DNA from 3 places in the Bradyrhizobium sp. BLXBL-03 genome. Region 1 is predicted to be linked to each of the others. Evidence: predicted binding sites of a transcription regulator. Region 1 holds the regulator's gene; each other region holds the start of a gene.

Region 1 (7,292 bases):
TCGGCGATTTCCGCGAGTTGTACCTGTCCTCCAGCATCGGCCTGCGTAAACCGGATGCGGAAGCGTTCGACCACGTCGTGGCCGCGATGGGCGTGCCGGCGAGCCGGATCGTGTTCTTCGATGACCTCGCCGAGAACATCGAAGGCGCGCGCGCCCGCGGCCTCACCACGGTCCATGTGACCTCGCACCACGACGTCGGCGTCGCGCTGAAGGCGCTGGGGATCTGATCGGGGGGGGCAATTCCGGAACAACGCCCGAAAACGAGGAACCAAAGCTCTCTGTGCATTTTTGTACGGAGTTCCGGGAACGGAATGCCCCCTTCCGGACTCTTGAGTCCGCTGGGATTTCCATGGACGGACATATCGCGTGTTGGGCAAAACATACCTCACCAGGCAGGCCTCCCTGCTGGTCAAATTCGCCAAGACCACTTCGGACGCCGAGCTTTCTGCCAAGCTGATGAGCAAGGCGGCCGATCTGAAATCTCAGGCAGATCCGATGCCCGACCGGGATCAGGGCCCCAAGGCGCCCGACGTCGCTGAAGTGGAAAACGCGGCAAGCGGAAATCCCATAACGCGGTCGTGATGCTGGCCACAGTTCTGCCCCGTCGGGCCGGCCTGCGGGATCATGCTGGACATGAGCCCTAGTGCCCGAAGCGTAAGCTTCGCAGCAGTATAGCCTTTTTTGCGTCGGCCCTCCCGCTCGGCTAGAACCTTGCCCGACCGAGTCCTTGATCTCGTTGCGGGAGTTCGCCGTGGCCCTGATGCCGGTTTCCGATGCGCTTGCCGCCGTGCTCGCCGGTGCGGAGCCTTTGGCTGAGGAAATGATCGCTCTGGATCAGGCCTTCCATCGCGTGCTCGCGCGGGACGTCGCGGCGCGGCGGACGCAGCCGCCCGAGGCGATGTCAGCGATGGATGGTTATGCCGTTCGCGCGGCTGATGCTGCGAAGGTTGATGCGCAGCTCACGGTGGTCGGCGAGGTTGCAGCCGGCCGCCCATTCGCAGGAACCGTCGGTGCCGGCGAAGCTGTCCGGATCTTCACCGGCGGCGTCGTTCCGGCGGGCGCCGATGCGGTCGTGATCCAGGAGGACACCATCTCGGACGGCAAGCGCATCACGATCAAGGAAGCCGCCGTCACCGGGCGGCACATTCGCCCCGCCGGGATCGACTTCCGCGAGGGCGACGTGCTCCTGCGCAAGGGCGTACGGCTCACCGATCGGGACCTTGCGCTCGCCGCGGGCATGAACCATCCGGAGCTGAGCGTTCATCGCCGTCCCAAGGTCGCGATTCTCGCAACCGGCGACGAGCTGGTGATGCCGGGCTCGACACCCGGCCCCGGCCAGATCGTCTATTCCAATGGCTACGCCCTGCACGCCCTCGCCCGCAGCGAGGGTGCCGACACCATCGATCTCGGCGTCGCCGCCGACACGCTTGCCGCCACCACCTCAGGGATCCGCCGCGCCCGCGAATCCGGCGCCGACATCCTGATCACGACCGGCGGAGCGTCTGTCGGTGACCACGATCTGGTGCAGCAGGCGCTTCGGCACGAAGGTATCTCGATGGCGTTCTGGAAGATCGCGATGCGGCCGGGCAAGCCGATGATGAACGGGCAGCTCGGGCCGATGCGCGTCATCGGCCTGCCCGGCAATCCCGTGTCATCCTACGTCTGCGGCTTCCTGTTTCTGGTGCCGCTGATTCGCGCGCTGTCGGGCCGTTCAATGATTCATCATCGCCGCGAACGCGCCGTGCTCGGTCGCGACCTCGGGGCCAATGACCAGCGCGAGGATTATCTGCGTGCGCGTCTCGAGACGCGGGACGACGGCACGCTCATCGCTCTTCCCGTCAACCACCAGGATTCCTCACTGTTGGCGAATCTCGCTGCGGCACAGGCACTTCTCGTGCGCGCGCCGTTCGCACCGAAGGCCGCTTCCGGCACGCCTTGCGAGGTCTTGCGACTGCCGGAGTGAGCGCGCCGACGCAACCGTTCCGCGAACTTTGTCGCGTTCACGGTAAATTAAGCAGTTGCGGAACATGTATCGAACATATAGTGTCCGTTCATGATTTGTTTCGAGCATGTAGCGGCTTAATGCTGAATTCAGCGTCTGTGAATCGAGCGACATCGTCAGGGGGATTTTGGTCGAGATGTTAACGCGCAAACAATACGAGCTCCTGCGGTTCATCAGCGAGCGATTGAAGGAAAGCGGCGTGCCGCCCTCCTTCGACGAGATGAAGGATGCGCTCGACCTGCGCTCCAAGTCGGGCATCCATCGCCTGATCACCGCGCTTGAGGAGCGCGGCTTCATCCGCCGCCTGCCCAACCGGGCCCGTGCCATCGAAGTGATCAAGCTGCCTGAACTCCAGGCGGCTGCCGGCAGCCGTCGCGGCTTCACGCCGAGCGTCATCGAGGGCAATCTCGGCAAGGTGCGCACGATGTCGAGCCCGCCCGTCGATGAGGGCGAACGCCCTGTCGCAGTTCCCGTGATGGGCCGGATCGCGGCCGGTACGCCGATCGAGGCCTTGCAGACGCGCAGCCACACCATCAGCGTCCCGCCCGACATGCTCGGCGCGGGCGAGCATTACGCTCTCGAAGTTCGCGGTGATTCCATGGTCGATGCCGGCATTCTCGATGGCGACATGGCGCTGATCCAGCGCAACGAGAGTTGCGACACCGGCGATATCGTGGTGGCCCTGATCGACGACGAGGAAGCCACGCTCAAGCGTTTCCGCCGCCGCGGCGCCTCGATCGCGCTCGAGCCGGCAAACGCCGCCTACGAGGTCCGGATCCTGCCGCCCAACCGGGTCAAGATCCAGGGCAAGCTGATCGGGCTGTACCGGAAATACTGAACGCGGCGCACGTCGCCACCTGGCAAGCACGCCCTCAAGATTGGAGCGGACGATTGTTCGCTCCGGCTGGTTAGTTTTTCTGGCTTTGCACAGATTATCCGGCCACCTCTCCCGCGCTACATCCCCGGCACGCCATGACGAAGCACGCATCGCTTCGCAGGCCTTGCGAGACCGAGGAGACCGCCATGCACAAGATCATTCTGAGCACCGTCGCGATCGCGCTGATCGCAATATCAGCGTCGCAAACCTTCGCTGCGCAGCCGCAGCATCACGTTCGCAGGGCGCCACAGGCAATGAGCGAACAATTCCGCAATGCCCGCAACTCCGTCGGGCAACGGGCGCAGCCGGCCTGGCCTTATTCGGGTTGGTCGGCACCGGCTGGGCGCTAGCGAAGAAGCTCTCGGAATGCACGGAAGCAGTCTTTGTTCCTCGGACATCTGAAAAAGAAATTGTGATGGCAGCCTGCAGACTCAAGCCGCAGATTTGCCCCCAACATGGCATATGATCGCAGGCTTCCACTCTGATAGAGGCCTGCGCCTCAGAAGAGGCGCGGGTGCTCTATCGCTGATGAGGAGCACCCGATGTGTGACTATAGCTTGCATGCCGTCGCGACGCGTCCCGCAGAAGTCGGCGAGACGATCGTCACGACAACCTTCCGCGGCACCTCGACGCGCGGCTTCGCCTCCGAAGCCGACATGTCGGTCGCGGTCTGCCTGCTGCCGGGAACGGAGCTCGCCTTCGCCGACAACGTCCGCTACGACAACAGGTGGATCTGGACGCGCACCATCAATTCGCGCGTCGGCAAGTTCGGCAAGGTCGATCCGCACATTCCCGATCGTCATCACGACGCGATCGAATTCCCCGATGGCAAATACGTGCTGGTGACCCAGCTCGTCGAAGGCCAGCGCGCAACCGTGCTGCAACTGCCGGTGACCCAGCCGCTCGGCGAGCGCGAGCACAAGCCGCAAGTTGTCGCCGACAGACAGCCGATACCTCCCGGCCTGCCGATCGGTTGAACCGGCCTAATTTGGGCATGATCTCCGCGCAAACGCGTTTTCGCGTTTGTCGCGCCGGAGAACCGCTCCGCGCTTTTCCCGATCATGCCTCAATCCTCGGCCTGAAGGTCGGCCTCGGACGGTGTTGCGTCCTTGGCGCGCGGAGTTGCGGACCGCGGCATGACGGTCCCTTCGAAATCTCCATCGCCGGCCGCCGCCGGCGACCAGGGGCGGTTTGCGCCTCTCGCCCTCGCCTCCGCAATGGCAAAGCCATCGGCGCGACGTGTCAGCGCCAGCGCGCCCTGGCTCGCCAGACGCGGCCGATCGATCACCATCCCGGTGCAATCCGGCGGCGCAGGCTTTGCCGTCACCACCAGGGCCGCGCGACCGCAATCATCAGCCAGCGCGTCGATGCGGAGCGCCAGCGCGACCATGCGGCCGTCGGCAAGCGGCGTCACGCAGCCGGCATCGTCGCACGACACGCCGTCGCCGAGCGAGGTGCTCGCCGCATCGCGCGGATCAGCGTCCGCTGCAAGCCACTCCTTCAGCAGGAAATTGTCCTTCTTCGCCCTGATCAGGTGCAGCTGCCCGTCCCTGGCGCGCACCGCGACGTTCTGACCGTCACCGGCAATCAGAATATCGGGTTGCCTGATAGAAAGACCCCAGACGGAAGCTGCCACCAGCACGAATGCTCCCGACCAGCGCAGCGGCGTGCGCAAAAGACCCATCAGGATCAGGCCGAGGCTGGCAGCGATCAGCGGCGCCGTGCCGAAGGCGCCGACGTGGCCGACCGCGCCGGGCAATGCCGCCACCCAGCGCGTGACCAAGATCATCCAGTCGATGCCGATCCCCATCAGCCACCAGAACACGCCGTCCAGCCCGAACGGAGCCGCGAGCAATCCGAGCAGCCCGGCCGGCATCACCAGCGCCGAGACCACCGGCATCGCGCCGAGATTGGCGAGCACGCCATAAGGCGTCACACGGTGGAAATGGAAGGCGGCGTAAGGCGTGGTCGCAAGTCCCGCGATCATCGAGGCCATGAACAGCATCGCGATCTCGCGGCCTCCCCACAGCGCGATGCGCGCGGTCGCCGAATGATCGGGCGAGGCCAGCAGGCTCGGCATGCCGATCTGCACCATGGCGACGAGCCCGAGCGTTGCCGCGAACGACATTTGAAAGCTTGGATGCACCAGCGCCTCCGGCGCGACCGCGAGCACGATCAGCGCCGCCACGGCCAGGGTGCGAAACGTGATCGCGCGGCGATCGACGATGACAGCGATCAGCACCACCGCGGTCATGAAGAACGATCTCTGCGTCGCGACTTCGGCGCCCGAGAGCAGCAGATAGAACGCTGACGCAACCAAGGCGGCGGCGGCCGACCATTTCTTGATGGGAACGCCCGCTGCCAGTCCCGGGACGAGCGCGAGCAGCGCGCGGACCGCGAAGAAGACGACCCCCGCGACGACGGCCATGTGATAGCCCGAAATCGAGAGGACGTGACCGAGCCCCGAGATGAACATGGCGTCGTTGACCGGCGTCGTAATCGCATCGCGGCGGCCGGTGAGGAGCGCGGTGGCGATGGCGCGGTTATCGCCGTCGAGCGTGGCGCGGATGCGCGCGTCGATCGCATCGCGCAAGCCCTGCATGATCGCGGCATAGCGTAGCTGCAATCCGCCCGACACGGCCGGCGTCACAGTCGTGATCGCCCCCATCGCAAAACCGGAGGCGCCGATGCCCTGGAAGAACATGTCGCGCGAGAAATCGTAAGCGCCCGGACGCAATGGCGACAGCGGCGGCATCAGCCGCGCCTTCAGCTGCACGAAGCTGCCGACATCGGGCGCGGTCCCCTTGCGGACGGAGAGGCGGACGCGCTCGAGCGTCACGTCGCTGCGCTGCGCCTCCATCGCCGTGACGCGCAGCACGAAACGGTCGGTGCGTTCGCGGATGTCACGGGTCTCGACGAAGCCTGACAGCGACACGGAATACAGCGGCTTTGCCAGCACGGTATGGGCGATGCGTGCCGTCTTCCACGTCGCCGCGGCAAAGCCGGCCGCAACCGCCGCGATCATGATGGCGGGCGCAAACAGGCGGCTTCGCCGCAACAGGACGGCGCCAGCCATGAGCGCGGTCGCCATCGCCATCGTGACCCAGAGCATCGGCTCATGGTCGGCGGCAAAATAGAGCGCGATGCCGCAGCCGAAGGCGACGGGCACCCAGGGAAACAGCCGACCCGCACCAGCCTCGGCCTTGGCCCATTCGCGCAGCTGCCCGACGACCGCGGGCCAGACGCCCGACCCGGCCGGCACGAACCCGCCGGCCGACGCGGTCCGGCCCGTCGGCCAAGTTCCTGCGATCGGCGTCCCGGCAATGCCTTGCGACAGACGCTGCGGCCGGCCCGGTTCCGCCATTCCCTTGGCAACCCCTGCGATATCAGACAGGCGCAGAGGCTACCGGAACGTGCAGGCCGCCGAATAGCGGTACGGATCGAGAACGCAAGGGCCGCGCCCCTACTTTTCCTCTTCCATCGTCACGGCGACGTCCGCCTTTGCCGACAGCCGGACCTTGTTGCCCTCGACACCGGCGACGAGGCCCTTGTCGATGAAATGGTGGTGACCCCGGTGGCTGCCCTCACCGCTGTCCTTCTTGGTCAGCTTGATGCGGTTGCCCTCGACCTTGTCGACCGTGCCGACATGGACGCCGTCGGCGCCGATGACTTCCATATGCTCTGCGATGTTTTGCATGGCGGGATCCTCCGATCGATCCGCCTCAACGCGGCGACAGCACGTTCGTTTCCATCGCCGGAATGACGATGCCGTGCGTCAGATCAACGGCGCCTTTGCCGAGGCGTGGTGATTGACGATCTTCCAGTCGCCGTCCTCGCGGATGATGACCCAGCTCATCTTGACGACGAGATCAGAGCGTTCGCCGGCGAAGTTGAACGTGATGGTTGCGCCCATGTTGATGAGGTCAGGACCGGCCTGCGCCGCCTGCACGTCGGAAAATGCCGCGCTCGGCTCGCGCCAGCGCGGCAGGCCGTTGAAGTATTCGGCAACGCCATCCCTGCCCCGATAGAGTTTCGGATTGGAGCCGAAGAAAAAGGCATTCTTCGAATACAGCGACGACAGCGCGACCGCATCGAGCATTGCGAAGCCGGCGCACCATTTCGCGATGGTGGCGGAAACGATGGCATCGACCTCACCGCTCATTCGTTTGTCAGCCCTTGGCCACTTCCTTCGCGAACGTATCGCGCAGGCCGATGGTGCGTGAAAATACCGGCTTGCCGGGCGTGGAGTCCTTGTCGCGCACGAAATAGCCTTGGCGCTCGAACTGCATCGGTTCGCTCGAATTGCTCGCGGCAACCGAGGCCTCGACCCGGGCATCGCTGAGGATCTCCAGCGAGTTCGGATTGAGATCGGCCGCGAAATTTTGGGCGTCCGGGCTCGGATTGGCGAACAGC
Region 2 (7,292 bases), 3.6 Mb from region 1:
GCACTAGGCCGGGACGACGTTGGAGTCAGTGCGCGCGTGCCACGCAATCATCGCGTCGCCGAGCAACAGGAGTCCCCCATGCCCCTCACCAGCGGCCGCTTCATCGGCCACGAACAGGACCGCGGCATCATCCAGTTCTCCATGCACGACGGCGCGAAGGAGATCCCCTGCGCCATCTCCACCTCCGCAATGGACGATCTCGAACGCGGCCCGCAAACCCGCCCCGAGCACCGCGAAGCCCAGTTCACCCGCCTCCGCGACCGCATCGAAACCCGCGCCGCCAGCAAATACAGCGCCTGCGAGTTCGAAGGCTCCCCGCCGGGCATCGTGCTGCGGAGCATCGATTTTCGGGGGTAGGGGGAGCCTACTTCGGCGGTTCTTGCGGCTTGCCCTGAAATTGAATGTTGCACTTCTTTGCGATCGAGGCTTGCTCAATCGCAATCATCTGCCCTTTCATTTGCGCAAGTTCGGCCGCAGTCTGTTTGTCGCCACCGACCAGGAATGCCGCGGGCCAGAACACAACGATAGCGACGCCCGTCGCCACCTGATCCTTGGTGCGCTGACTGTCTTGCGCGCCGGAGAGCATCGCAGCTCTGGTAGACACCGCCTGCGCCTCCAGCGCGAGCTGCTGACAGTTGTACTGTTGATATTGCACCGGCGACACGTAGGCCGCCGATATGTCTGATGATGAAGAAGCGCAGCCAGCAAGTGCGGTCGCAATGACCGCCAGGCTCAAATAACGCATAAGAATCCCCCAGCCAGGAAAGCAATATCGAAGCTCAACCAAAACGTGAGATCAATAAGACGTTCGCCGGGCCGGTAGAACTACGGACTAGCGGCCGAGCGATGCACCGCAGCAAGCGTGGAGACCGATACTCCTGAGCTGTTGAGTTGCCGCGCCCCCGTGAACGCATCGAAGCTCGACGCGTCCAAGTATCACGCAGTATTCGAGATTTAGATTGCTCGCGGAGTGCCTCAGAGAAGCGAAGGCTGCCGTCTAGATCTTTAGTTGACGGAGCTTGGTACTCTTCATGGGCAATTCGTACATTGCTCCACCCTGAACTGTTGCCGGGACAGTTTGAATGACGGGCCACAGCGCTAGCAAGCGTTCCATCTGCTTTATCACAGTGCCTTGTAGAGCCCTTGCGAGAGGAAGAGGCCAATGAGATTAGAGTTTCGAAAGGCATGATATTCAGCGCGATTCCTTGTAATTCGCCGATCGCCAGAGACGACGATCCACTGCCCGTCTTTGCTTAGGTTTGCGATCCAATCGACGTCACTAATGTTGCGGGGAAATTTTTCCGCCAAGTAGGAGACTTCGTGTTCGCCCTTGAAGAGTTCACGAAGGGCTCGCGCCATCGCCGAAGACATGTTGTGGTCAAAGAAGAGCTTCACGCAGCGAGTGATTGTTCAAATTTCACGGCGTCTCTGACCGCGGACGGCGATACGTCATACAGTCTGCTCACGCGCGTGATTGATCCCTCGGCCTTAAGGGCGTCAGCCAGCACCACGGTCGGTACACCATAGTTCGTTGCAATCGGCTGGCCAAAAGCGCGCTTAGGATCGATCACAATGCTCTGCCTGCCTTCGAACGGTCGCCAGCGCGTGACAATGTCGTGCGAGATATCGAGGTCTTTAAAAGTTCTATCGATAACCTTCTTGATTGCATATTGATGGCTTTTGAGGTCGAGAACCTCATCCTCGCCGGTCCGCCTCATGCTCTCTAGAAAGATGGTGCGTCCATCTGTTCGGAAGCGACGAGTGGAAAATGGATGGTCGTCGCCAGCACATTCCCGTGCGTATTCGAGGCAGTTGCGAACAGTGAGAATAGAGAGGCCAGCGTCGAGGAAGCTCTTGATCACTCGAAGCTCAATCAGATCTCGAAACCCCAGTTCGATGTGATGATCATATGCGGGTAGCTGAGGCGTCCAGAGGGGGGCATGTCGATCGTCTTGTCGCCATGCGTATAGCTGTAGCCTCCGAGCCATCGGCGGATATTTAGTGGTCGGATCTTGAGCAACCTTGCAGCCTCGGGCACGGTGTAATAGCCGATCCCGAGGGTGGGGGTGTCTTTCTGGTAGTGGGTCTGAAGCATGGTCGGACCATAACGCGAATGGCGTTTTCAGACCATATCGCGTCGGAGCACATGGTGCATGCTAGTCAACCCGCCCATAAAGGAACAAAAACGGCCGGATCTTTCGATCCGGCCGCAGCGCAAAACTCTACCCGGCTAAGCCTACGCCACGCAACCTAGCCCCAGCCCTATTCCGAAAAAATCTCAGCTGGCCTTCTTGGCCGGCGCGTCGCCGACCTTCTTCTCGATGGCGCGCTTCAGCTCGAGGGCGCGCGGCGACAGGGTGGCGGCGTTGGCCTTGAGCAGGAAGGGGTCGAGGCCGCCATTGTGGTCGACGCTCTTCACCGCGTTGGTGGAGACGCGCAGGCGCACGTTGCGGCCCAGCGCTTCCGAGATGAAGGTGACGTTGACCAGGTTCGGCAGGAAGCGGCGCTTGGTCTTGATGTTGGAGTGGCTGACCTTGTGGCCGACGAGGGGGCCCTTGGCCGTCAGTTCGCAGCGGCGAGACATGGCATAATTCCTTCGGTCTAAACCCCCAATGCTTGCGGCCGCCTTCAGGGGCGCCACGGGGGCAAATTCTTTCGTCCTTGCAGGGAGCGGGCGGACGTATAGGGGCAGTAGGGCGGGTAGTCAAGGATTTGGGGCGGGATCGTGCCCCAGGTGTCATCGCCCGCGAAGGCAGGCGATCCGGTACGCCGAGGCGGCGCGGCTGGAGCCGGAAGGCGGCGGCGTACTGACAGCGGAGGGAAAGGGGAGAGGCAAGCGAGCCCGCTGCAGAACTCCGGGAAATCACCAAAACGGCAATGTTTAAAACCCCTTACCATCACATAAAGGGCGCAATCGCCGCTGAAAAGTCCAGTGAGTTCCTTTAAAGCTTGGCCCTTGGGACACATTGCTTGCCGCCGGAGCAGGCTTAAGTAACAACCACTCGTTTTCCGATTGGATCGTCTCGTGCACACGTCCCCCCTCATCCCGCCCCGGCTGCGCGCGGCCGGCAGGCTGGCCGTTGTCATCAGGCTGGCGCTGGCGGCTGTTGGCGGGCTGGTTTGGGTGTGGGGAACGCAGCCGGCGGCGGCGCAGGGCAAGCTCGAGGCGCAATATGAGGCGACGCTGTCAGGCATTCCGGTCGGCCGCGGCGCCTGGAACATCGATATCCAGGACGACGTGTTTTCCGCGGCGGCCTCCGGCGGCACCACAGGCATTCTGAAATCCTTCGCGGGCGGGTCCGGCACCGGCGCCTCGCAGGGGCGCGTCGTCAACGGCGCGCTGGTCGCCAGCGCTTACCAGGCCTCCACCACCACCTCGAAAAAGACCGAAGAGATCCACATCACCCTCGACAAGGGCAATGTGAAGGATTTTGGCATCATCCCGGAGCCGCCTGTTGATCCTGATCGTATCGTCGTCACCGAGGCGCATCGGCGCGGCGTGTTCGATCCGATGACGGCCTCGCTGGTGCGCGTGCCAGGCACCGGCGATCCCCTGTCGCCCGAGGCCTGCCATGGCTCGGCGCCGGTGTTCGACGGCCGCATGCGCTACGAGCTCAAGCTCGATTTCAAGCGCATGGAGACGGTGAAGGCGGAGAAGGGCTATCACGGCCCGGTCGTGGTCTGCGCGGTCTATTTCGTGCCCGTCGCCGGCTACATCCCCGACCGCCCCGTGATCAGATACCTCGCCGCCCAGCGCAACATCGAGATCGCGCTCGCGCCCGTCGCGGGCACGCGGATCCTGGTTCCATTCTGGCTGAAGGTCCCGACCCCGCTCGGCCCCGCCATGCTGGAAGCCACCAGCTTCATCACCACGGCCCAGCCGCCAAGAGTGGCGAAGACGCAGTAGGGGCTGCACTGCCCACCCCCGCCCACCGGCCGTCATTCCGGGGCGCGCCCCTTGGCGCGAACCCGGAATCCATCGGGCCGCGGCGACTGTCTCACGATGGATTCCGGGTTCGTCGCCGCGCGACGCCCCGGAATGACTGATGGAGACGTGGCAGCAAGCCATATCAATGACTTACCTACTGTGCATGGGGTTGTTTCGGCGACAGGGCCGCATTTTCCGGGAATCCATTTGACTCCGGCCCGATTCTGATTCGACTCGGCGCCATCCCCAACTTAAGGGTTTCAGCCCCCACATCGTCGCTTGTGCGGCCCCCCAAAACTCCATCTAGTGCACACGCAAAACGAGTCCCACGACAGCTTGCGTGAACGGAACGGGACTCACAGGGGAGTCAGCGATTCGGCCGCGATTCGTTCTAGAGTCGTTCCGAAGCTTAAGGGATGAGGAAAAAGCGTCGCAAAGTGAGACAGTTGCGCGAGGTTTCTAGATCCCGTCACCCTGAGGTGGCCGCTTCTTCAGCGGCCCTCGAAAGGCGACGGGCCCGGCTGGTGCCGCCCGGCTGGCACCCCGGCCCTGCATCCTTCGAGCACCTCAGGATGACGGATCGCGCGCACGGCACCCCTTCGCCTCATCAAGCCCTGACTTTCGCCCCATCAGCCATTACCTATTCCGGCAGACATGGCCTTTCCTCCTTCCCCCTTCGCTTCCGAGCGCGTGCCCGGCGCTGGCGTCACTGCGGTGCTCGGGCCCACCAACACCGGCAAGACCCATCTCGCCATCGAACGGATGCTGGCGCATTCGTCGGGCCTGATCGGCTTGCCGCTGCGCCTGCTGGCGCGCGAGGTCTATAACAAGATCGTCGCCCGCGTCGGCCCTGAGGCCGTCGCGCTGGTGACGGGCGAGGAGAAGATCAAGCCCAGGAGCCCGCGCTACTGGGTCTCGACCGTCGAGGCGATGCCGCGCGATCTGGACGTCTCCTTCCTCGCCGTCGACGAGATCCAGATCGCCTCCGATCTCGAGCGCGGCCACGTCTTCACCGACCGCATCCTCAACCGCCGCGGCCGCGATGAGACGCTGCTGCTGGGCGCCGCCACGATGCGCCCGATCATCGAGCGGCTCCTGCCCGGCGTGTCCATGATCACCCGGCCGCGCCTGTCGCAGCTGGAATTTGCCGGCGACCGCAAGATCACGCGCCAGCCGCGCCGCACCGCCATCGTCGCCTTCTCCGCCGACGAGGTCTACGCCATCGCCGAGCTGATCCGCCGCCAGCACGGCGGCGCCGCCGTGGTGCTGGGCTCGCTCTCACCGCGCACCCGCAACGCGCAGGTGGCGATGTTCCAGAACGGCGATGTCGATTATCTCGTCGCCACCGATGCTGTCGGCATGGGCCTCAATCTCGACGTCGACCACGTCGCCTTCGCCTCCGACCGCAAGTTCGACGGCTTTCAGTTCCGAAGGCTGACGCCGGCCGAGTTCGCGCAAATCGCCGGCCGCGCGGGGCGCGCCACGCGCAACGGCACTTTCGGTACCACGGGCCGCTGCGGCCCGTTCGAGCCCGAGCTCGTGAATGCGCTCCAGAACCACATCTTCGATCCCGTGAAGATGCTGCAATGGCGCAACTCGAAGCTGGATTTCTCCTCCCTCGGCGCGCTCCAGGTCTCGCTCAATCTCGCCCCCGGCCACGAGACGCTGACGCGGGCGCCGATCGCCGAAGACATGCGCGTGCTCGACCACGCCGCCCGCGACGTCGAGGTGCGCGATATCGCGCATGGCAAGGCGGCCGTGGAGCGGCTCTGGGAGGCCTGCCAGGTCCCGGACTACCGGAAACTGTCGCCTGCGGCCCATGCCGAGCTGGTGACGACGCTCTACGGCTTCCTGATGCGGAAGGGCTGCATCCCCGATTCCTGGTTCGCGGCCCAGGTCGAGCAGGCCGACCGCGTCGACGGCGACATCGACACACTATCGGCGCGAATCGCGCAGATCCGCACCTGGACCTTCGTCGCCAACCGCCCGGACTGGCTGAAAGACCCCGATCGCTGGCAGGGGATCGCCCGCGAGGTCGAAAATAAATTATCGGATGCGCTCCATGAACGCTTGACTGAGCGTTTCGTTGATCGCCGGACCAGTGTATTGATGCGCCGCCTGCGGGAGAACACGAGCTTGAATACGGAAATCGGCAAGACCGGCGAAGTTATCGTCGAAGGCCATGTCATCGGCCGCCTCGATGGCTTCACCTTTGCACCGGATGCGGCGGAAGCCGGCTCCGATGCGAAAGCCTTGCAGGCTGCCGCGCAAGCGGTGCTCGCCGGCGAGATCAATACGCGCGCCGAAAAACTCGGCAACGCGCCGGACGATCAGTTCGTGCTGACCTCCGACGGCACCATCCGCTGGACCGGCGACGCCGTGGCGCGGCTGACGGCCGCAGAGGAGGCGCTGCATCCGCGCATCCGCATCATCTCGGATGAGCGGCTCACGGGCGCTCCCCGCGAAAAAGTGCAGGCGCGGCTCGACCTCTGGCTCAAGACGCATATCGAAAAGCTGCTCGGGCCGATGTTCGAGCTGTCGAGGGCCGAGGACGTCACGGGTATCGCCCGCGGCATCGCCTATCAGCTGGTCGAGGCGCTCGGTGTGCTCGAGCGTCCGAAGATCGCCAACGAGCTGAAGGATCTCGACCAGCCCTCGCGCGCGACGCTGCGTAAATATGGCGTCCGCTTCGGCGCCTATCACATCTATTTCCCCGGCATCCTCAAGCCCGCCGCGCGTGCGCTGGCTGCGCTGTTGTGGGCGCTGAAGCAGGACAATGTCGATCTGTCGGCACTGTCGGGGGCGCAGCATCTGGCTTCCTCGGGGCGCACTTCGTTCCCGGTCGACAAGAGCTTGCCGCGCGATGCCTATCGCGTGCTCGGCTACAAGCAGGCCGGCGAGCGTGCCGTGCGGGTCGATATCCTGGAGCGCCTTGCGGATCTGATCCGGCCCGCGCTGGCCTGGCGCGAGAACTCGCCCGGCGAAAAGCCCGCCGGCGCGTTCGACGGCCGCAGCTTCGTTGTCACACAGGCGATGACCTCGCTCACCGGCTCCGCCGGTGAGGACTTTGCCTCGGTGCTGCGCGCGCTCGGCTATCGCATGGAGAAGCGTGCACCGCTGCCGCCGAAGCCGGTCGCGACCGTGGCTGCGGAAACGCCGGCTGCTGAGGCATCTGCAGAAGCGCCTGCGACCGAACAGGCGGTCGCACCCGCGGATGTCGCGATCGAAGCCGTCACCGTCGAAGACGCGCCCGGCATGGAGCAGCATGAAGAGCCCGCTCACGAAGAGCCGGCGCTCGAAGTCTCTTCTGATTCGCCCGTCACGCCCGAAGATGCCCCCGGCATTGCCCCGCCGGTGGAAGAGG
Region 3 (7,292 bases), 2.0 Mb from region 1:
GTCGAAGAAATCCGAGATCGCGTGCGCCGGCATCGAGGTCGCGATCTCGCCGGTGCCGGTCCAGGGCAGAAACAGCACGGCCAGCACGACGCCGGCGGCAGGGGCGATGACGGCCGCCGCCCATACCGTGCGCAACATCCGCGCGCGGCGCATGGCGATGAGATCGCCCGCCATGACGACCATGGCGAGGCCCGACATGACCAGCACGACGCCGGCGCCGCCGACGACAGTCTCGAACCCGAACAGGCCGGAGATCAGGACCGCCCCCAGCGCCGGCGCGAGTGCAAAGAAATAGACGAAGTTGCGAGCGAGCGGCTCGACCGGCGGGCGGTAGATGATCGGCGCCTCCTCGCTCTTGCCGGCGAACAGGGGTGTGTTGAGGAAGCTCAGCACCGGCACCGCGATCGCGCCAAACACCAGCCCACCGAGCAGCCAGGCGGCGTGGATCGCACGGGCGCCGAGGTCGGCCGTTTGCGGCAAGGCCGGCAGCGCCAGCGTTTGGGCGCGCATCAGCCAGACCGCATAGGGCAGCGCCAGCACGGCGACGACGACGAGTGCGAACAGCGGATCGAGCGCGCGCAAGGTCCGGCGGCCGCCGGCGGTCGAGAGCGCGAAGATGACGAGCAGCGCGAGCAGGAAGATCGCAGCCGGCGTGGTCAGCAGCAGAAGGCCCGCCTCGATCGACCAGGCGAACCAGGCATTGCCGCGACGCTGGCCGATGATCTGCCAGGAATGCAGCAGCAGCAGCGCCCAGAGCGGCCGGGCGAGGACCAAGGGGCCGAAGTCGAGCGCGGACGAGGAGAAGGCCAGCACCGTCATGGTCAGCAGCACGGCGAGCACCGCCTGCTGGCTGCCAACCACGGCCCGCGACAGATGATACAGCGCGATGAAGGTCGCGATCTCGCAGAGCTCGGCAAGGACGTAGACGCCGAAGACATGGCCGCCTGCGGCGCGATAGGCGATATCGGCGAGCCAGAGCGACAGCGGCGGGCCGAGATCAGTGCCAACCTGATATTCGCGGCCAAAGGCCAGCAGGGTCGCGAGATTGCCGGGCGGGCTGCGGTAGAACAGCAGCGCCACCAGCAGCCACATCGTGGCCTGCAGCAGCACGGCAATCCAGACGATCAACCGCGGCCGGGCGCGAATGAGCTCGATGACCAGGGAGGTAAACCGCATGCAACGCCCGCAAGATGCAGCCAACCCGTCCAGCCGGCCCTATTCGCTCACAGCTGTTTTGATAAAGCGCGCCACGCGTCGTGGCAACTTCGGTCTGCGCTAGAGGCCCGCTGAAGCCTCGATTTCAACTGCAGTCTCGACCTCGGTGACGGAGAACAGATCCTGCACCGGCTCGACGGTCCAGGGCATGTGCTTGGCGCGGGCGGCGACGACGGGGGCGAAGAAGCTGCGGTGGTGGATGGTGGGGCCGAGACGGTCGAGCGCGTCGAGATGCTCGGGCACGGCATAGCCCTTGTGCTGCTCGAAGCCGTAGCCGGGGCAATCCTGCGCCAGCGCGCACATCAGCCGGTCACGGGTCACCTTGGCGACGATGGAGGCCGCCGCAATCGAGAGCACGATGCCGTCACCGCCGATCACCGCTTCGCAGTCGCAAGCCGTGTCGAGGCGATCACGGCCGTCGACGAAGACGAGCTTCGGAGGCTCGGGCAACGCGACCACCGCGCGCTTCAGCGCCCACAGCGAGGCGCGCAGAATGTTGTCGCGGTCGATCCGCGCGGGCGAAGCGACGGCGACGGAGACCTGCGCGGTGGCGCAGATCCTGTCGAACAACTTTTCGCGCTCTTCCGCCGTCAGGCGCTTGGAATCGTCGATGCCGCGCGGGATGCGATCAGGATCCAAAATCACCGCAGCCGCCACCACGGGGCCGGCGAGCGGCCCGCGGCCGGCCTCGTCGCAGCCCGCGACCGGCCAGATGCCCCGCTTGATCAGCGCGCGCTCGCGGCGGAAGCTTGCCTTGACCGGCGCAGCCTTCTTCTCAGGAGCCTTTTCTGGCGCATCCTTGACTGGCTTCTTGGCGGACTTGTCCCGAATCATGGCCGGGATCGTGCGTAAGCCGGCTCGCGGGCGCAACCGGGAACTCCGCGCAATTCCCGTTATTCAGCGCCCGCCCCTCGCGCCTCAGAACAGGCTGAGCTGCTCGCCGTTCTGCTTCGGCCTGGTAAAATGATCCGTCGTCAGCTTCGAGCGGCGCTTGTTCAGCCCAAGCCGGTCGCAGGCGAGCTCGAAGCGGCGGCCGATGGTCCAGGCCATCGGGCCTGTGCCCTTCATCCGCTCGCCCCATTTCGAATCGTAGTCGCGGCCGCCGCGCATGTCGCGGATCAGGGTGAAGACGTGGCGATAGCGATCCGGATAATTCGCCATCAGCCATTCGCGGAAGAGATCGCGCACCTCCAGCGGCAGCCGCAGCAAAACGTAGGAGGCTTCCTTGACACCGGCATGCGCCGCGGCATCGAGGATGCGCTCGATCTCGGAATCGTTCAGGGCGGGGATCACGGGCGCGACCATCACCGTGGTGGGTATGCCAGCCTCCGAGAGCTGCTTAAGCGCCTCCAGCCGCTTCGGCGGCGTCGAGGCGCGCGGCTCCATGGTCCGGGCGAGCTTCGGGTCGAGCGAGGTTACCGAGATCGCGACCTTGGCAAGGTTGCGCTTGGCCATGCGGGCGAGAATGTCGATGTCGCGCACGACCAGCGCGGATTTGGTGACGATGCCGACGGGATGGCCGGTGCGCTCCAGCACCTCCAGAATGCCGCGCATGATTTTGCGCTCGCGCTCGATCGGCTGGTAGGGATCGGTGTTGGTGCCGATCGCGATCATCCGCGGCTCGTAGCCTGCGGCCGCGAGTTCCTTCTCGAGCAGAACAGGCGCCTCGGGCTTGGCGAACAGCTTTGCCTCGAAGTCGAGCCCCGGCGACAGGCCGAGATAGGCGTGCGTCGGCCGCGCGAAGCAATAGACGCAGCCATGCTCGCAGCCGCGATAGGGATTGATCGAACGGTCGAAGCCGATGTCGGGCGAGTCGTTGCGGGTGATCACCCTGCGCGAGGTGTCGACGCCGACAATGGTCTTGAACGGCGGCAGATCGTCCAGGCTCTGCCAGCCATCGTCGAAGGCGACGCGCGCCTCGGCCTCATAGCGCCCACTGGCGTTGGACTGGGCGCCCCGCCCCCGCCTGCGCTGGCGGTCGATGGCGACAGCCAGTTCAGGGAAGTCAGAAGGCGCACCCGCCGGCTCGGAGGGCGCCGTGACCGGCGGGTGCTTGAGAGCAGAAGAAGAAGCTGGACTCATGCATTCAAGATAGCACGCCAAAGGAACAAATCAAGAACAAGAATCGACAACGCGAAAACAACCCCATGCACAGTAGCGCTGCCCAAACTTCGCGCGCGGTCCTTTGACCTCACGCAACACCGCGTGACCTCGATCCCGTTTGATGCGGCGGAAGGATCGATCTCGCCGGAACCCGGTTGATGACGATCCCGGGCGAAGGTCGGCATGATCATGACATTTCAACAACAATCGTCCGCTGCAAGCAGCGACCTCGATCTCCTCGATCGCTACTGGCGTGCGGCCAACTATCTCTCCGTCGGGCAAATCTACCTGTTGGATAACCCGCTGCTGCGCGAGCCGCTCCGGCCCGAGCACATCAAGCCGCGCCTGCTCGGCCATTGGGGCACGACGCCGGGGCTGAACTTCATCTATGCGCACCTCAACCGGGTCATCCGCGCGCTGGACCTGAGCGTGCTCTACGTCTGCGGTCCCGGCCATGGCGGCCCGGGCATGGTGGCGAACACTTATCTCGAAGGCAGCTACAGCGAGGTCTATCCTGACATCCCGCGCGATGCGGACGGGCTACGAAAACTGTTCAGGCAATTCTCCTTCCCCGGCGGCATCCCGAGCCATGCAGCGCCGGAAACGCCGGGCTCGATCCACGAAGGCGGCGAGCTCGGCTACGCGCTGGTGCACGCCTATGGCGCGGCCTTCGACAATCCCGACCTGATCGTTGCCTGCGTCGTCGGCGACGGTGAGGCCGAGACCGGCCCGCTGGCAGCGTCCTGGCATTCGAACAAGTTCCTCAATCCCGCACATGATGGCGCCGTGCTGCCGATCCTGCACCTCAACGGCTACAAGATCGCGGGTCCAACCGTGCTCGGCCGGATGCCCGACAGCGAGATCCGCGATCTGTTCCGCGGATTCGGCCACGAGCCGCTGTTCGTCGCAGGCGACGATCCCAAGCTGATGCACCGGGCGATGGCCGATGCGCTCGACGTCGCGATCGCCAGCATCCGCTCGATCCAGCTGCACGCCCGCGACGGGCGTGCGAGCGTGGAGCGGCCGCGCTGGCCGATGATCGTGCTGCGCAGCCCGAAGGGCTGGACCGGCCCGAAGGAGGTTGACGGGAAAAAGGTCGAAGGCTTTTGGCGCGCGCATCAAGTGCCCGTCGCGAACTGCCGCGAGAACCCGGCTCACTTGAAGATTCTCGAAGACTGGATGCGCAGCTACGAGCCGGACCAGCTGTTCGACGCCAGCGGCGCGCTCGTTCCCGAGCTTCAGGCCCTCGCGCCCCAAGGTAACAGACGCATGGGCGCCAACCCGCACGCCAATGGCGGGCTGCTCAAGAAGGAGCTGAAGCTGCCCGACTTCCGCAGCTTTGCCGTCGAGGTGCCGCGGCCCGGCGGCGTGACAAGCGAAGCCACACGCGAGCTCGGCAAGTTCCTGCGCGACGTCATCCGCCTCAACGCCGGAGAGCGCAATTTCCGCATCGTGGGTCCTGATGAGACCGCATCAAACCGCCTCGATGCCGTGTTCGATGCGACCGAACGGGTCTGGATGGAGCCAATCGAACCTTACGACGTGCATCTGGCACAGGACGGCCGCGTGATGGAGGTCTTGAGCGAGCACCTCTGCCAGGGCTGGCTCGAAGGCTATCTGCTGACCGGACGGCACGGCTTCTTCTCCTGCTACGAGGCCTTCATCCACATCGTGGATTCCATGTTCAACCAGCACGCCAAATGGCTGAAGGTGACGCGGCACCTGCCATGGCGACGGCCGATCGCCTCGCTGAACTATCTCCTGACCTCGCATGTCTGGCGCCAGGACCACAACGGCTTCAGCCACCAGGACCCGGGGTTCGTCGATCTCGTCGCCAACAAGAAGGCCGACATCGTCCGCATCTATTTCCCGCCCGACGCCAACACGCTGCTTTGGATCGCCGATCATTGCCTGCGCACCTATAACCGCATCAACGTCATCGTCGCCGGCAAGCAGCCGGCGCCACAATGGCTGTCGATGCAGGAGGCCGCGACGCATTGCGATGCCGGCATCGGCATCTGGACCTGGGCCAGCAACGAGGACGCGAACAGCGAACCCGACGTGGTGATGGCCTGCGCCGGCGATGTGCCGACCTTGGAGACGCTCGCCGCCGTCGACCTGCTGCGCAAGGCGCTGCCGGAGTTAAGGATCCGCGTCGTCAACGTCGTCGACCTCATGACGCTGCAACCCAGGGAGCAGCATCCCCATGGCCTGTCCGATCGCGATTTCGACAGCCTGTTCACGAAGGACAAGCCGGTGATCTTCGCCTATCACGGCTATCCCCACCTGATCCACCGCCTCACCTATAACCGCACCAACCATGCCGGCCTGCATGTGCGCGGCTTTGCCGAGGAAGGCACCACCACGACGCCGTTCGACATGGTCGTGCTCAACGAGCTCGACCGCTACCACCTCGCGATCGAGGCGATCGAGCGCGTGCCAGGCCTGTCGACCAAGGCCGCACAGGTCAAACAGCAGTTTCGCGACAAGCTGATCGAGCATTCGCGTTATGTGCGCGAGCATGGCGAGGACATGCCGGACATTCAAAATTGGGTCTGGCAGAACAGTGCCGGCGGCACCACGCCGGCCGAAGCCGGCGATTGACGGCGCCATGGCTGACGCGGTCCTTGTCCTCAATGCGGGCTCGTCGAGCATCAAGTTCGGCTTGTTCGAGATCTCGGGCACCGAACCTGCCCTGCTCTGCAAGGGCCTGCTCGACGAGCACGAGGCGAAGCCGCGGCTGGTGGCCAAGACCCCATCGGGCGAGGCCCTGTTCGAGACGCAGCGGGAGGCGTCGGATGCCGACGGCGGCCATCTGTTCGCCGACGTGCTCGCTTTCGTCGAGGACCGCTTCGGTGATCACCGCTTGCGCGCTGTCGGTCACCGCATCGTTCATGGTGGCCCGGAATATTCAGGCCCGGTCGAATTGACCGACGAGGTCTACGCCAAGCTGGAGGCGCTGACGCCGCTGGCGCCGCTGCATCAGCCGCGGTGCCTCGCACCGGTCCACCCGGTCAGAATGATCCGGCCTGCGCTGACGCAGATCGCCTGTTTCGACACCGTGTTTCATCACGGCATGACGCCGCCGATGAATCGCTTCGCGATCCCGAAGCGCTACGAGGTGCAGGGCCTGCGGCGCTACGGCTTCCACGGGCTCTCATTCGAATATGTCGCAGGCCGGCTCGCCGAGATCGCGCCGCAACTCGCCACGAAGCGCGTCGTCATCGCCCATCTCGGTAATGGCGCAAGCCTCTGCGCCATGCGCGACGGCCGCAGCGTCGACACTACAATGGGACTGACACCGCTCGACGGTCTCGTGATGGGCACCCGCTGCGGGGCGATCGATCCAGGCGTGCTGCTTTATTTTCTCCAGCATGAGAAGATGACGAGCGAAGATCTACAGCATCTGCTCTATCACGAGTCAGGGCTGCTGGGCGTCTCCGGCCTCTCCGCGGACATGCGGACGCTGCTGGCGAGCAGCGAGGCTTCGGCGCGCGAGGCGGTCGATCTCTTCGTCTTCCGCGCAGCGCAGGAGATCGCGGTCATGGCCAACACGCTGGGAGGGCTCGACGGCCTCGTCTTCACCGGCGGAATTGGCGAGCATGCGAAAGAGATCCGCAGCGCCATCGGCGAGCGGCTCGCCTGGCTCGGCCTGCGCATCGATGCAGCGGCGGATGAGAAGGGGCGCGAGCGGATCAATGCGGAGGACAGTGCTGTCGATCTGTTCGTCATCCCGACCAACGAGGAGCTGACAATCGCACGGCATTGTGTCGCGGTGCTGCAAGCTGCGGGGACTGTATCGTAGGGTGGGCAAAGCGGAGCGTGCCCACCACTTTTGTGATGCGGGACAGGTGGTGGGCACGGCGCAAGTGCGCCTTTGCCCACCCTACGAGACCTCGCTCGCCGAGACATCCGGCACGACAACGCGCAGGCTCGACGCTCAGTGACCCCCCGCGAAGATCTGGACACACCCG

The links. The regulator LexA, encoded in region 1, represses DNA repair genes until DNA is damaged. The targets are predictions, from matches to a motif close to TGTTCNNNNTGTGTTCNG.
Region 2: a site for LexA is predicted at 4,316-4,333, ahead of ACNJX9_RS03050 (helicase-related protein). Genes of this name have one in related genera too.
Region 3: a site for LexA is predicted at 3,319-3,336, ahead of ACNJX9_RS29960 (PA0069 family radical SAM protein). Genes of this name have one in related genera too.

The regions. Positions count from the first base shown of each region.
Region 1 covers NZ_CP182470.1:4,214,973-4,222,264, reverse strand. Annotated here, with positions in the region: gene ACNJX9_RS20325 (HAD family hydrolase) at 1-227, shown strand, start outside; gene ACNJX9_RS20320 (hypothetical protein) at 367-582, shown strand; gene ACNJX9_RS20315 (molybdopterin molybdotransferase MoeA) at 752-1,963, shown strand; gene lexA (transcriptional repressor LexA) at 2,139-2,840, shown strand; gene ACNJX9_RS20305 (hypothetical protein) at 3,026-3,229, shown strand; gene ACNJX9_RS20300 (hypothetical protein) at 3,422-3,856, shown strand; gene ACNJX9_RS20295 (ComEC/Rec2 family competence protein) at 3,946-6,243, opposite strand; gene ACNJX9_RS20290 (DUF2171 domain-containing protein) at 6,343-6,576, opposite strand; gene ACNJX9_RS20285 (nuclear transport factor 2 family protein) at 6,655-7,041, opposite strand; gene ACNJX9_RS20280 (glutamine--tRNA ligase/YqeY domain fusion protein) at 7,049-7,292, opposite strand, start outside.
Region 2 covers NZ_CP182470.1:639,580-646,871, forward strand. Annotated here, with positions in the region: gene ACNJX9_RS03015 (DUF1488 family protein) at 79-357, shown strand; gene ACNJX9_RS03020 (hypothetical protein) at 365-745, opposite strand; gene ACNJX9_RS03025 (hypothetical protein) at 1,123-1,395, opposite strand; gene ACNJX9_RS03030 (DUF433 domain-containing protein) at 1,392-1,862, opposite strand; gene ACNJX9_RS03035 (hypothetical protein) at 1,874-2,095, opposite strand; gene rpmB (50S ribosomal protein L28) at 2,279-2,584, opposite strand; gene ACNJX9_RS03045 (DUF3108 domain-containing protein) at 3,098-3,907, shown strand; gene ACNJX9_RS03050 (helicase-related protein) at 4,583-7,292, shown strand, end outside.
Region 3 covers NZ_CP182470.1:6,254,183-6,261,474, forward strand. Annotated here, with positions in the region: gene ACNJX9_RS29950 (glycosyltransferase family 39 protein) at 1-1,176, opposite strand, end outside; gene ACNJX9_RS29955 (ribonuclease HII) at 1,276-2,049, opposite strand; gene ACNJX9_RS29960 (PA0069 family radical SAM protein) at 2,134-3,297, opposite strand; gene ACNJX9_RS29965 (phosphoketolase family protein) at 3,508-5,922, shown strand; gene ACNJX9_RS29970 (acetate/propionate family kinase) at 5,930-7,123, shown strand; gene ACNJX9_RS29975 (RMD1 family protein) at 7,259-7,292, opposite strand, start outside.